DNA from 2 places in the Marinibacterium sp. SX1 genome. Region 1 is predicted to be linked to the other one. Evidence: riboswitches for the same ligand, from Rfam matches in the RefSeq annotation. Region 1 holds a riboswitch; the other holds the start of a gene.

The links. Region 1 has a riboswitch for cobalamin ahead of nrdH (glutaredoxin-like protein NrdH). Riboswitches for the same ligand answer to the same signal wherever they lie in the genome.
Region 2: another riboswitch for cobalamin. It lies ahead of ACK3BB_RS11675 (DUF4198 domain-containing protein); the one in region 1 lies ahead of nrdH (glutaredoxin-like protein NrdH).

The regions. Positions count from the first base shown of each region.
Region 1 is NZ_CP177148.1:88,365-95,975, reverse strand. Features, by position in the region: gene ACK3BB_RS24860 (ATP-binding cassette domain-containing protein) at 383-1,852, opposite strand; gene ACK3BB_RS24855 (ABC transporter permease) at 1,849-2,667, opposite strand; gene ACK3BB_RS24850 (ABC transporter permease) at 2,664-3,593, opposite strand; gene ACK3BB_RS24845 (ABC transporter substrate-binding protein) at 3,590-5,095, opposite strand; cobalamin riboswitch at 5,520-5,732, shown strand; gene nrdH (glutaredoxin-like protein NrdH) at 5,839-6,060, shown strand; gene nrdI (class Ib ribonucleoside-diphosphate reductase assembly flavoprotein NrdI) at 6,065-6,481, shown strand; gene nrdE (class 1b ribonucleoside-diphosphate reductase subunit alpha) at 6,463-7,611, shown strand, end outside.
Region 2 is NZ_CP177144.1:2,603,303-2,610,913, forward strand. Features, by position in the region: gene cbiQ (cobalt ECF transporter T component CbiQ) at 1-276, opposite strand, end outside; gene ACK3BB_RS11665 (cobalt ABC transporter permease) at 278-901, opposite strand; gene cbiM (cobalt transporter CbiM) at 898-1,518, opposite strand; gene ACK3BB_RS11675 (DUF4198 domain-containing protein) at 1,525-2,334, opposite strand; cobalamin riboswitch at 2,479-2,699, opposite strand; gene ACK3BB_RS11680 (homocysteine S-methyltransferase family protein) at 2,921-3,970, shown strand; gene metH (methionine synthase) at 3,967-6,687, shown strand; gene ACK3BB_RS11690 (aspartate dehydrogenase domain-containing protein) at 6,780-7,481, opposite strand; gene ACK3BB_RS11695 (ABC transporter substrate-binding protein) at 7,493-7,611, opposite strand, start outside.

The DNA of each region.
Region 1 (7,611 bases):
ACGTGCATGCACCCCGGTGTTCAGGGGCAAGCGGTGTGACGCATCCTGTCAGGACGTTTCGACGCCAGTGCCCTGCTACTCGCGTGCTGCCCGCCGTGCCCGGGCGACACCGAATGCCCGGACTTGGCCGGCCTGGAATGCCAGGCCACCCGCCTCATTGGCCTCGGCCCGCAATTCGCCGGCATGCAAGCGCCGCCATCGTCGGACCACGAAACAGACCCATCCAGCCTGTCTGTCGTGCCCGCCGTCGACACCCCGCGTCCCAGGCGGATTGCGCAGCCTGTCCGACATCTCAACTGGAACCTGCCGAACGGCTCATGTCATCCCCCGATGGCACCGTCACGACGGGTACGAGGCTGCGCAATCGGACCGGTTGGTGCGCCTAGGTTGCCCGCGATGGCTCCTGACGGCGCGAAACCGGCCCGGCCCGCCCCTCACCCGCCGGAACGGCCGCCGCCGCAGGCCCCAGCGCCAGGACATTGTCGGCCGTATTGCCGATCAGCGCATGGTCATGGCTGACCAGCATCAGCGCAACGCCCTCCTGTTCCGCCGTATCGGTCAGCAGGGAAATGACACGGGCCTGGGTGATCGGATCCAGCCGCGAAGTCGGCTCGTCGGCGAAGATGAAAGCCGGTGCGCGCAGCAGGACCCGCAGCAGCGACAGGCGCTGCAATTCGCCCCCCGACACCGATCCGGGCAGGCGCGACAGCAGCACGGGATCCAGCCCGAGCCGGTCGAGCAACGGCGCAACCCCGCTGGCCGGACAGCCGGTGATCTTCAGCAGGTCGGCGATTGCATCGCCGATGCGGCGCTTGCGGGGAAAGGCCGCGATCGGATCCTGGTAGAGCTTCTGGAACGCGGTCGGCCGGTCGGCGGGATCGCGCAGGACCTGCCCCCGCGACGGCGCCAGCAGCCCGAGCAGCGCATCGCCCAGCGAGGACTTTCCGCAACCCGACGGGCCGGTCACGCCAAAGACTTCCCCCGCCCGGATCTGCAACGACACGTCCTCGAAAATCCGGGCCTCACCCCGGGCAACGGCCAGATCCTGCGCCCGGATGACCGGGTCACCGCCCCGGCCCGCGCCCGTCCGCTTTGGCCAGTTCTCGGGGTCGGCGGCAAAGAGGCTCTTGGTATAGGCCGCGCCCGGGGCGGCAAAGACCTGGGCCGTCGCGCCGCTTTCGACCACCTCGCCGGCGCGCAGGACGATCAGCCGCCCGCCCATCCGCCGGGCCAGGGCCAGGTCGTGGGTGATGACCAGGAGGCCGCCGGTTTGGCCCATTTCGTCCAGCAGCAGCCTGGCCACGTCGTCGCGGCGCGAGGCATCCAGCCCCTTGGTCGGCTCGTCGGCGATCACGATCCGGGCGCCGCCGGCCCGCGCTGCGGCAATCGCCACGCGTTGCGCCATGCCACCCGACAATTCATGCGGATAGCGCGCCGCCGCCCCGGCCAGGCCCAGGTCATTCAGGTCGGCCACCGCGCGCTGGCGCGCCTCGGCGGCGGGCAGGCCGCGCACCAGGGCATGGGTTTCGGCTACCTGCCCCCGCGCCCGCATCAGCGGATCGAGCGACAGCCAGGGTTCCTGCGGCAGCACGCCGATCTCGCGCCCCCAGAGCCCGCGAAACCCCTCGGGCGCGGCGGCGCTCAGCACGCGCTGGCCGATGGCCACGCGGCCCTTGGCGGCCAGCCCGTCGGGCAGAATGCCCATGATCGCCTGCGCCATCAGGCTCTTGCCCGAACCGGTTTCGCCCAGGATCACCAGCGGCTCGCCGGGATCCAGATGCAGCGACAGCGGCGACAGCAGCGTGTGGGCCCCGTCGCGGACGGAAATGTCCTCGGCTTTCAAAAGGCTCATGTCTCGCGGCTCCCGGCCAGAAGGGTGAGGCCCAGCAGAAGGGCAAATGTGGCGATGACGGGCGACAGCAGGGCCAGCGGGGCCTCGCGCCAATAGGGCAGCAGCTCGACCATCATCAGGCCCAGTTCGGGCGTCGGCGCGCGCATGCCAACATGGACAAACCCCAGCGCGGCAATGGCCATGATCGCCGTGGCCGTGCCAAAGGCCGCGGCAGTCAGCATCATCGGCGCGATCTCCGGCCAGACATGGACGCGAAATATATAGGCCGCGCGAAAGCCCAGCAGGCGCGAGGCCTGCACCGCCGGCGAAGCCAGCGTTTCGCGGGTGGCCGCGCGGGTCAGGCGGAAGAACTCGACCCAGAGCACCAGCGACAGCCCGGCCCAGAAGCCAAGCGCCGTGCCCGGCACCATGGCCAGCACGATCAGTACCAGCAGCAGGCCCGGCAGCGCCAGCAGGGCATCGGCCAGCGTCGACAGGATGCGATCGGTCCAGCCGCCCCTCGCGGCGGCCAGCGTGCCCAGCACCAGCCCGGCAGCGCCGGCGGTCAGGACGGCGGCCAGGGCGATCAGAGGCGACAGGCGCAGGGCATGGGCCAGGCGGTGAAAGACCGAGCGGCCCAGGTGGTCATGACCCAGCGGCGCCCCAGCCCCGGGACCCGACAGCGCGTCGAGCAGCGATTGCCGGAACGGATCGCCGGGGATGAGCAGCGGCCCCAGCAGGGCAAAGGCCGCGACCAGCAGCACCAGCCCCGCCCCGATCAGGCGAGTGACCGGCAGGCCGGGCGCGCGGGTCGGCGCAAGATCCAGCGCGCTCATGCTGCCGCCCTCGGATCAAGGCGCCGCACGGCCAGGTCGATGACCGCGTTGACCAGCACAAAACCCAGCCCCAGCACCAGCGCCGTGCCCTGCACCATCGGCACATCGCGCGAAAAGATCGCATGGACCAGCGCATGGCCGATCCCGGGCCAGCCGAAGACGGATTCGATGACGATGACGCCTTCGACCAGCGTGACGAATTGCAGGCCGAGATAGGTGATCAGCGGCACCGACACGTTGCGCAGCCCGTGGCGCATCAGGGTCTGGCGCTCGGTCAGACCCTTCCATTGCGAGAACCGCCAGAACGGCATGCCGGCGATCCGGGCCATGGCATCGCGGGTGATCCGCGCGTTGACGGCCGCCAGCCCAAGGGCCAGCGTCAGCGACGGCAGGATGAAATGGCGGGCCTCGCCATGGCCGGCGGCGGGCAGCCAGCGCAGCTGCACGGCAACGATGACGATCAGCACCAGGGCCATCAGGAAAAGCGGTATGGCCTTCAGCCCGGTCGAAGTGACCAGCAGCGCCCGGTCCAGCACCCCGCCGGGCCGCAGGCCGGCCAGGATGCCCAGGGGCGGACCGATCAGCAGCGACAGCAGGACCGCCACGAGGGCCAGCGCCGCCGAGGCGCCCAGCTGGTGCGCGATCTCTCCCATCACCGGCTGGCCAGTGACCAGCGAGGTGCCGAAATCCAGCCGGGCCAGGTCACCCAGCCAGCTGAGCAGCGCAGGCAGCGCCGGGCCGTCCAGCCCCAGCTCTGTGCGCACGGCATCGGCCGAGGCGGCATCGACATGATCATAGCCATACCGCCCGGCGGCGATGCGCCAGGCGGCATCTCCGGGCAGGCTGCGCATCATGACAAAGGTGGCGGTGCCGATCAGGACCGCGACCATCAGCGCCTGCACCAGGCGCGACACAAGGGTGTTCATTCCGCCCACCGGATGTCCTGCAGGCCAAAGCTGCGTTCGAACGGGTCGATGGTTGCGCCGTCGATGCGGTCGGTCACGGCCAGCGTCTGCTGGTACCAGGCGATGGGAATGATCGGCAGGTCGGCCTGCAGGATGGCGGCCGCCGCGGCCTTGTCGGCGTCGCCCCCGTCTCCGCGGGCGATGGCGCCGACCAGCGTGGTGAAATCCTCGTTCTGCCAGTTCATCGCTCCCCAGTCGCCATTGCCGACGTAATCGCCCAGCACCGTGCCGATCGGATCGGGGATCAGCGAGAAATTCCGCGCGATCAGGCCCAGGTCCAGCGAGCCGTCCTGGTGGCCGGCCGGGATTTCCGAGGAATTGGTCGTGTTGATCGTCAGTGCCACGCCGATGTCGCGGAACTGCTGTTCCAGCACGGCCGAAACCAGCGGCAGCTCGGGCCGGTCGGGATAGGTGGTCAGGGTCAGGGCAAAGGGCTGGCCATCGCGGGTCAGGATTCCGTCGGCGCCCGGGGTCCAGCCCAGGTCGGCCAGCAGGGCGCGGGCCGCTTCGGGGTCGAAGGCCAGCGGCGCCATCTCATCGTTGTGCCAGCCGGCGATGGACGGCGGGAACAGCTGGTCGGCCCCTTCGGGATAGCGCAGCACGGCCCGGGCAATCCCGGCCCGGTCGATGGCCAGGCTCAGCGCCTTGCGGGCCTCGGGCTCGGACAGGAAGGGATGGCCGGCATTCACCTTGATCAGCAGCGTGCGGGGGATGGCAACCGACAGCACCTCGACATCGTCCAGCCGGCCCAGCCGCGTGACGCTGGCCGGGTCGAGGCCGAAGACGAACTCTGCCTCGCCCGATTCCGCCATCAACGCGCGGGTCTCGACCCGGCTGACCCCCGAATAGGTCACGTCGGCGATATGCGGCGCGGCGCCCCAATAGCCGTCGAATGCCGTGGCATCCAGGCTGAGCGGCGGCTCCATCGCGGTGATCCGATAGGGCCCGGTGCCGATCACCGCCACGCCCGCGCCATCTGGGCCGTAGGAGTCCGGCGCCAGGATCTGGTAGCGGAAATAGGCCAGGTAGGCCGGGAAGGCGGCCAGCGGTTCGGACAGGGTGACGTCGATCGTGCCGTCGCCCGCCGCGATGCCGGTGATCGGCAGGTCGTTCAGCGGGCCGGGCTTGGCGCGGGCGATCTCCAGCGCGTTCAGCACGGTGTCGGCGGTCATCGGCGTGCCGTCGTGAAAGACAACCCCGTCGCGCAATGTGAAGGACCAGGTCAGCCCGTCTGCTGACACCTGCCAGCCGGTGGCCAGGCCGGGGGTCAGGTTGCCCTGGGAATCGGCGTTCACCAGGGTTTCGGCGATGCCCATGCGGGTGAAGATGTAACCGCTGGTCGAGGGTTCGGGCGACTGGATCTCGAACTGGGCGACCACGTCGAGCGTGTCGTCGGGCTGGGCGGTCAGCGGGCCGGCCAGCAGGGCAAGGGCGGCGCTTGTGGCCAGGAGCGATCGGATCATGGGGCGTGTCCTTTTCGACGGCCCCGGGGAACGGGGCAAGGGGATTGGCGGGGCTGGCGCCGGATGGGCCGGCCCTGGAACCGGCAACCACGGGGACACCTCGCGGGCCTGTGATGATATGTTATAACGTATCTCTTACTGGTCCGGCAAAACCGGGTCAATTCCCCCCGATGCCCGTTCCGCCGGCTTTCCCCGCGGTCATTCCGCGCGCCATGGCTTTCGCCGGTTCCACGCGGCCGGAAAGGGTTGCATCCCGCGCCTGCTTCGCGCATTCGGGCAGCCTGCCGGCCCGGCCGGACACGGCCCCGGGCCGGGCCATGCCTTGCATCGGCGGCGTGAGCACCATTGCCGCAGATCAGGCGATAGGGCCACGGGACGGCCCATTCACCGACAACTACATATTGACATCCCCACCCCGCAAACCCCAATATAGAGTTGCTTTGGTGCCCGTGATTCACGTCTCGGGCTAAGAGGGAAACCGGTGCGGCCCGATGGATCAGGTCCGGACAGCCCAAGCCGGTACTGCCCCCGCAACTGTAAGCGGCAAGCGACGCTGACATGCCACCGGCACCCCCCGGGAAGGCCAGCCGAGCGCCGAGCCGCAAGTCAGGAAACCTGCCAGGGCGAGGACAACGACGACCGTCGGCGGAGGGCCGCGGGATGCGTGACAGGACGGCCGGCCCCGGGCTTGCCGTTGCCTTGCGTGTCCCCCGTGCCCCGAGCCGGCCCAGAAGGGACATGGGATGACCATCACCGTCTATTCGAAACCGGCCTGCGTTCAGTGCACGGCCACCACGCGCGCGCTCGAAGCACGGGGCCTCGATTTCGAGGTCATCGACCTGACCCAGGACGATGCCGCGATGACCCGCGTGACCGAGCTGGGCTATCGCCAGGCGCCCGTCGTGATCGCCGGCGAAGACCACTGGGCCGGGTTCCGCCCCGACCTGATCGGCCGGCTGGCCTGATCCCTTGGGCGGGCTGGTCTATTATTCCTCGCGGTCGGGGAACACGGCGCGGTTCGTGCAGGCGCTTGGCCTGCCGGCCGACCGGATCCCCCTGGACGAGGGCGACCCGATGCCCGCCCCTGCCGACCCCTTTGTGCTGATCACGCCCACCTATGCCGACGGCCAGGGCCGCGGCGCGGTGGCGAAACAGGTGATCCAGTTCCTCAACGATCCGGCCCGCCGCCGCCTGCTGCGCGGGGTCATCGCCGGCGGCAACCGCAATTTCGGCGCCACCTACGGGCTTGCGGGCGAGGTCATTGCCCGCAAGTGCGACGTGCCCATGCTGTACCGGTTCGAGCTGGCCGGTACCGACACCGACATCACCCGCCTGCGTGCGGGATTGCAGACGTTCTGGAGGACGCAATGCTTGACCACGGCCTGAAGGACGACGCATCGGCGTCGGGGCTCGACTACCACGCGCTCAACGCCATGCTGAACCTCTACGACGACGAGGGGCGCATCCGGTTCGACGCCGACCGCATGGCCGCGCGGCAGTATTTCCTGCAGCACGTGAACCAGAACACCGTGTTCTTCCATTCGCTGGACGAAAAGCTCGGTTACCTGGTCGAAGAGGGCTATTACGAGGCCGAGGTCCTTGACCAGTACTCGCGCAACTTCCAGCGCAAGATCTGGGACGCGGCCTATGCCCGCAAGTTCCGCTTCCCGACCTTCCTCGGCGCGTTCAAGTATTACACCTCCTACACGCTCAAGACCCGCGACGGGCAGCGCTATCTCGAACGCTATGAAGACCGTGTCGTCATGGTCTCGCTCGCACTGGCGCGCGGCGACGAGGCGCAGGCGATGGCCTACATGGAAGAGATCATCTCCGGCCGCTTCCAGCCCGCCACGCCGACCTTCCTGAACGCCGGCAAGGCCTCGCGCGGCGAGCTGATCTCGTGTTTCCTGCTGCGGCTGGAAGACAACATGGAGAGCATCGGGCGGGGCATCAACTCGGCCCTGCAGCTCAGCAAACGCGGCGGCGGCGTGGCCCTGATGCTGACCAACATCCGCGAGCACGGCGCCCCCATCAAGGGGATCGAGAACCAATCCTCGGGCGTGATCCCGGTGATGAAACTGCTCGAAGACAGCTTTTCCTATGCCAACCAGCTGGGTGCGCGTCAGGGCGCCGGGGCGGTGTACCTGAACGCCCACCACCCGGACATCCTGCGGTTCCTCGACACCAAGCGCGAGAATGCCGACGAGAAGATCCGCATCAAGACGCTGAGCCTCGGCGTGGTGATCCCGGATGTGACCTTTGAGCTCGCCAAGAAAAACGAGGACATGTACCTGTTCTCGCCGCATGACGTGGAAAAGGTCTATGGCGTGCCGTTCTCGGACATCGCGGTGACCGAGAAATACGACGAGATGGTCGACGACAAGCGGATCCGCAAGAAGAAGATCAACGCGCGGGCGTTCTTCCAGACGCTGGCCGAGATCCAGTTCGAAAGCGGCTATCCCTACATCATGTTCGAAGACACGGTGAACCGCGCCAACCCGATCGCGGGGCGGATT
Region 2 (7,611 bases), on a different replicon from region 1:
GGGCAGCAGCGCGAGCATGAACAGGATGAACCCGTCCATCATCGCCATGCGCCGAAGCGTGCGGCGCGGGGGCAGGTGCGACAGGCGCAGCAGCACCAGGGCCAGGCCAAGGGCGGCGGCCAGGGCGGGCAGGGTCGACAGGCCGACGGTCACGATGCCAAAGCCCAGGGCCGCGCAGATCCGCAGGCGCGGGTCGATCCGGTCGAGCGGGCCGCGGTCCGGCCCGGTGGTGCCCGCCCGCAGGGTGGTTTCGGGCCGGGTCAGCACATGGGCCATCTCAGCCCCCCAGCCGGCGCCGCGCGGCGACATAGAAGCCCAGGCCGAAGATGCCCAGGATATAGCCGATGCCGCCCAGGATGGATTGCAGGTCGTTGTGTTCGCGATAGGCCGCGATCTCGCGGCGCAGGGGGCGGATCTCGTCGCGCACGGCGGCGGCGATGGCCGCCCGGTCCGCATCGCTCAGCGTGACCACGGCGGGGGTGCCGGCCGGAGCGACGGGTGCGCCTGTGGCGGGGGTGTCGGCGGAGGCCGCCGGGGTCGATGCGGCAGCGGCCGGGGCCTTGCCCAGGATCGCCGCGACCTCGTCGGCGGGCATGGTCACGTCGGCCACGTGGCCCGCGCCCAGGTCGGCCCGAAAGGTATGGGCCACGGGCAGGGCCGGTTCGAACAGGAAGAACCCGTCGTCATCGGTGATCACCCGGCCCAGCTCGGCCCCGTCCGGCCCGGTCACCACGACCTCTTCGCCGGCGGCCATCACGCCGTTGGAGAAGCCGATCTCGCCTTCGATAGCCGTGCCCGAGGGAAAGACCGCGGCAATGACCTTGTGCGCCAGCGCCGGCAGCGGCACGGCACAGAGCGCCACGAGGGTCATGGGGATCAGCAGGCGGGGCAGGCGGGTCATCGGGCGGCGGCTCCGTTGAACGTGGTGAACAGCTCGGGCTTGACCTTGCGCGCCAGCAGCACGGCGCAGCCGGTCAGCAGGCCTTCGATGACCATGACGGGCAGGTGGGCCAAAAAGACCAGCCGGGCGGCGGGCAGGAATTCATCGCCCGACAGGGCCAGCGACAGGGCGACCATGGCCGTGGTGCCGGCAATGGCCAGCGCCCCGCCGATGCCGCCCCAGATCGCTCCGGACAGCGGGCTGCCCCGGGCGACCAGCCGGCCCAGCACCAGCCCGACCAGCACCGCGGGCAGGGCGATGTTGACGGTGTTGACGCCCAGCACGGTCAGCCCGCCAAAGCCGAAGAACACGGTCTGCAGCAACAGGCCGACAAAGAGGGCGGGAAAGGCCGCCCAGCCCAGCACCAGCCCGGCCAGGCCGTTGAGGATCAGGTGCACCGACGATGGCCCGATCGGCACGTGGATCAGCGAGGCCACGAAGAAACTGGCCGACAGCATGCCCGTGGCCGGGATGCGTTCGAGTGTCAGCGACCGCAGGCCCATGGCCACCCCGCCCACGGCGGCAATCGCGCCACCGATGACAACGGGGTTGGACAGGGCGCCATCGACGATGTGCATGGCCGGTTACTCCAGGTCCCAGGCGCGGATCCAGATCACCGCGTCCTGGCTCAGCTCCTTGCCGTCGTGCTCGGTCGCGGGGCCCGTGCCCAGGGCGGCAAAGCCCCAGTATCCGGCTTTCGGGATGCCGAAGGTGAAATAGCCGTTGGCATCCGACACCGCGACCACCGCGCCACCCGGCGGCGGGGCAACGACGGGCGCGGAGGCGGAGGCGCTCTCCATGTCGGGTTCGGCGGCCATGTATTCGATCTCGATCTCGGCGCCGGCGACCGGCGCGCCATCGGCCAGGACCCGGCCCGTGAAGGTCGACCCGGCCAGCACGTTGTAGGGCTTGTTCAGCGGCACGATCTCGGTCGGCAGGCCCACGGGCTCCATCCAGTCGGTCGGCAGCTCGTTGCGGTTGAGGAAGGCCTTGGTCAGCTGCTGGATATAGATATCCTCGGATTCCTCGTAATAGGGCACCGGCACCGTCACCAGGACGTAATCGCCCGAGCGTTTGACCGGCACCACGCCCCTGAAGGCCGCCCCGGTGTTCTCGCCGCCCGTGAAGTCGACCGGCTCCAGCGAGCCCTTGAGGTCGGTCTTTTCGCCGTTGTGGATCATGTAGAATTCTTCGGGCATCGCCAGGTCCATGACATGGCCGACGGTCATCGGATGCCAGAAGATCAGCTTGACCGGCACATCGCCGGGCCGGTCGATCATCGTGTCGGTCGTGTATTCCAGCAGGAAATGGGCCCGGGCGGCGCCGGGGGCCAGAAACGGCACCATCGCGGCCAGGGCAGAGGCGGCCACCGCGGTCAGCAGGGTCTGTCTCATGTGGTCTTCATCCTTGTCGACTTGCGCCACACCCGGCGCAATTGCTGTCAGGACGACAAGGGCGGCAGACCCGTTGAGCGGCGCGCAAGCCATGCGCCGCCACAGGCCAGACGCGCACCCCGGCGTCCGGTGGGAACGCCTTTTCCCAAAGGCGCTTGTCCGGCAGGTCTCCTGACTTGCGGGTCGTGGCGCCGGTCTGGCCTTCCCGGATTGCTCCAGTGGCATGTCAGCCGCGCTCGCCGCTTACAGTTGCGGGGGCAGTTGCAGACTTGGCGCGTCCGGGCAAAGGCCCCTGGCGCCGCACTGCATTCCCTCTTTCCTCCGGGCCCCCGAAAGGCCCCGGAACCGGTCGCCGTCACGCTTGGCAGGAAACCCGCGCAGCTGTCAATCGGCAAATCCGGCCGTGTGGCGCGGTCCGGCCCCTGTCCCGCGCCGCCCGGCCATGCCCTGCAAGCGCATTGGGCGATCCATCGAAATGCGGGGCATCTTCATGACTGAGGCTCATATTCTTCTTTCCCATTATGAATTTGCCCTCAGTTCCCCACGCGCGGTAAAGAGGGCGCGATCAAACTCGCGAGCCCCATCCATGCATGCCTTCACGCTTCCCGCCTCACCGGCTTTTGCCGATCTCACCCGCGCGGCCCAGGATCGCATCCTGATCCTCGACGGCGCCATGGGCACGCAGATCCAGACGCTGGGCCTGGGCGAAGACGATTTCCACGGCCATGGCAACAAGCCCTGTCCGCACCATTCCGACCATCCCCAGAAAGGCAACAACGACCTGCTGTCGCTGACCCAGCCCGAGGTGATCGAACAGATCCACTATGATTTCGTCATGGCCGGGGCGGACATCGTCGAAACCAACACCTTTTCCTCGACCACCATCGCCCAGGCCGATTACGGCATGGAAGACGCGGTGCATGACCTGAACGTCGCCGGCGCCCGCATCGCCCGCAAGGCGCTGGACCGGGCCACGGCCGAAGACGGCAAGCCCCGCTGGGTGGCCGGAGCCGTGGGGCCGACCAACCGGACGGCCTCGATCAGCCCCGACGTGAACGACCCGGGCTATCGCGCCGTGACCTTCGACGACCTGCGCCTGGCCTATGGCCAGCAGATCCGCGGGCTGATCGAAGGCGGGGCCGACCTGATCCTGATCGAAACGATCTTTGACACGCTCAACGCCAAGGCCGCCGTCTTTGCCTGTTTCGAGGCCTTTGCCGAACATGGCACGCGCCTGCCGGTGATGATTTCCGGCACGATCACCGATGCGTCGGGCCGCACGCTGTCGGGCCAGACGCCGACCGCCTTCTGGCACTCGGTGCGCCATGCCCGGCCGCTGACCGTCGGGTTGAACTGCGCGCTGGGCGCCTCGGCCATGCGCCCGCACCTGTCCGAACTCGCCGGGGTCGCCGACAGCCTGATCTGCGCCTATCCCAATGCCGGCCTGCCCAATGCCTTCGGCGCCTATGACGAAGGCCCCGAGGACACTGCCAAGCAGGTGGAAATCTTCGCCCGGGAAAAGCTGGTCAACGTGGTCGGCGGCTGCTGCGGCACCACGCCCGACCATATCCGCGCCATTGCCGAGGCCGTTGCCCCGCACGCCCCGCGCCAGATCAAACGGGAGACCCTCGCATGAGCGATCATCTGCTCCGCCTGTCCGGCCTGGAACCCTTTGTCCTGACCAGCGACATTCCCTTCGTCAACGTCGGCGAGCGCACGAACGTCACCGGATCCGCCAAGTTCCGCAAGCTGATCACCAACCGCGACTATGCCACCGCCCTGGACGTGGCCCGCGACCAGGTGGCCAACGGCGCCCAGATCATCGACATCAACATGGATGAGGGCCTGATCGATTCCAAACAGGCGATGATCGATTTCCTCAACCTCGTCGCCGCCGAGCCCGACATCGCCCGCGTGCCGATCATGATCGACAGTTCCAAGTGGGAGGTCATCGAGGCCGGGCTGCAATGCGTGCAGGGCAAGCCGGTGGTCAACTCGATCTCGCTGAAGGAAGGCGAAGAGGCGTTTCGCCATCACGCCGGCCTCTGCCTGGCCTATGGCGCGGCGGTTGTGGTCATGGCCTTCGACGAGGACGGCCAGGCCGACACCTTTGCCCGCAAGACGGAAATCTGTGCCCGGGCCTACAGGATCCTCACCGAAGAGGTGGGCTTTCCGCCCGAGGACATCATCTTTGACCCCAACATCTTTGCCGTGGCCACGGGGATCGAGGAACACGACAATTACGGCGTCGATTTCATCGAGGCCACCCGCTGGATCCGGGCGAACCTGCCGCATTGCCACATCTCGGGCGGGGTTTCGAACCTGTCGTTCTCGTTCCGGGGCAACGAACCGGTGCGCGAGGCGATGCACGCGGTGTTCCTGTATCACGCCATTTCGGCGGGCATGGACATGGGCATCGTCAACGCCGGGCAACTGGCCGTCTATGACCAGATCGATGCCGACCTGCGCGAGGCCTGCGAAGACGTCGTCCTGAACCGCCAGCCCAAGGCGGGCGGCACGGCCACCGAACGGCTGCTGGACATTGCCGAACGCTTCCGGGGCGAGGGCCGCAAGGAAAAGGTCCGCGACCTGGCCTGGCGCGACTGGCCGGTCGAAAAGCGGCTGGAGCATGCGCTGGTCAACGGCATCACCGAATTCGTCGAGGAAGACACCGAGGCCGCCCGCGTCGCCGCCGAAAAGCCGCTCGACGTGATCGAAGGCCCGCTGATGGCCGGCATGAACGTGGTCGGAGACCTCTTTGGCGCAGGCAAGATGTTCCTGCCCCAGGTGGTCAAGTCGGCCCGCGTGATGAAACAGGCCGTGGCCGTGCTGCTGCCCTACATGGAAGCCGAGAAGGAAGGCCAGCGCCAGTCCGCCGGCAAGGTCATCATGGCCACCGTGAAGGGCGACGTGCACGACATCGGCAAGAACATCGTCGGCGTCGTGCTGGCCTGCAACAATTACGAAATCGTCGACCTGGGCGTCATGGTGCCCCCGCAAAAGATCCTCGACGTGGCGCGGGCCGAAAATGCCGATGTCATCGGGCTCTCGGGTCTGATCACGCCCTCGCTCGACGAGATGGTTCATTTGGCCGACGAGATGGAAAAGGGCGGCTTTGACATCCCCCTGCTGATCGGCGGCGCGACCACGTCCAAGGTGCACACGGCCGTCAAGATCGCGCCGCAATATGCGCGCGGCCAGGCGATCTATGTCACCGATGCCAGCCGGGCGGTGGGGGTCGTGTCCTCGCTGCTCAGCCCGACGCAGAAGCCCGCCTATATCGAAGGCATCCGCGCCGAGTACAACGAGGTGGCCGAACGCCACGAACGCGCCGAGGCCGCCAAGACCCGCCTGCCGCTGGCCGAGGCCCGGGCCAATGCCATGCAGATCGACTGGTCGGACTATTCCGTGCCCGCGCCGGGCTTTACCGGGGCGCAGGTCATCGAGGGCTGGGACCTGGCCGAGATCGCCAGCTATATCGACTGGACCCCGTTCTTCCAGACCTGGGAGTTGAAAGGCGTCTATCCCAAAATCCTCGACCACCCCGAACAGGGCGAGGCCGCCCGGTCGCTCTTTGCCGATGCCCAGGCCATGCTGCAAAGGATCATCGGCGAGAAATGGTTCGGCCCGCGGGCCGTGCTGGGCTTTTGGCCGGCCAATGCGGTGGGTGACGACATCCGCCTTTATACCGGCGAGGACCGGACCGAAACGCTGGCCATGCTGCACACGCTGCGCCAGCAGACCCGCAAGCGCAACGGCCGGCCGAACCTGGCTCTGGCCGATTTCGTGGCGCCCGAAGGCACCGTCGCCGATTATGTCGGTGGCTTTGTCGTCACCGCCGGGCCCGAGGAAATCGCCATTGCCGAACGGTTCGAGGCCGAGGCCGACGATTATTCGTCGATCCTGGTCAAGGCGCTGGCCGACCGTTTTGCCGAGGCTATGGCCGAGATGCTGCATGAACGGGTGCGGCGCAGCCATTGGGGCTATGCCGGCGACGAGGTCTTCTCGCCGCAGGAGCTGATCGGTGAGCCCTATCGCGGCATCCGTCCGGCGCCGGGCTATCCGGCCCAGCCCGACCACACCGAGAAGGACACGCTGTTCCGCCTGCTTGATGCCACGGCCCATACCGGGGTCGAGCTGACCGACAGCATGGCCATGTGGCCCGGCTCGTCGGTTTCGGGGCTCTATATCGGCCATCCCGACAGCTATTATTTCGGCGTGGCCAAGATCGAGCGCGACCAGGTGGCCGATTATGCCGCGCGCAAGGGCATGTCGCTGGCCGAGGCCGAGCGCTGGCTGGCGCCGATCCTCAATTATCGCCCCGGCGGCGCGGCCTCTATCGCGGCGGAATAGGGCAGGGACCCTGTTGGCGAGAACGCATGCACCGTCCGGCATTGCCGGGCGGTGTTTTCATGTCGGGCGTGACCCGTGGCGCAGCCAGGCAGTCAGGCGCCATAGCCGATCCCCGGGTGCAGCGCCTCAAGCCCGGCGATCAGCGCCTGGGCGGTGGGATGCAGCCCGCCGGGCGCAAAGGCCATCGTCGAGGTGAAACAGCCGATGCGCGTGTCCAGCCGGGCCTCGATCCTGTGTTCGGGGCCGTCGGTCATCTCGACCCGCGTGGCCTCCAGCCCGGGGCCGCAGAGCGCGGCGGCCACGGCAAAGTTCAGCTCGTCGGGAAAGGCCGCCGCCGCCGCGCGCAGCGGGCCGGCAAATTCGGCTCCCGATCCGGGCCGCGAGATCCGCAGCACCAGCCCGGTGGCCAGCCCGGGCGGCACCTGGGCCACGCCGGCCACCCAGGGACCGAACAGCCGCAGCCCGTGGCCATGGGTCCGGGCCACGCCCGCGAGCCGGTCGCGCAGGCTGTCATCGACCAGCGCGGCGGCGCCCACCGACCAGACCGGCGCATGGGCCAGGCAGGCCGCGCCATGGGCGCGCAGCGCGCCGGGGCCGGCGGTGTCGAGGATCAGGTCGCAGGGGGTCGACAGGAAGTCATCCGCATCTCCGGTGTCGGGCCGGCCGCTGCGGGTCAGCACGCGCCCGGGGATCAGCCCGGGCGCGGCATCGAGATGGGCCAGCACCTGCCGGCCGATCCGGCCATGGCCGATGACGGCCACGACCAGGTCGCGGGGGCCGGCCGGTGCCTTCATCACCTTGCCGCTCAGTTGCCCGTCAGCAGGCTGCGGACCTCTTCCTGGGTGATGTAGCTGACCTCTTCGGTGCCGGTTTCGGTGAATTTCCAGGTCACCGCCGGGGCGGCCACGTCGCCATTGGCGTCAA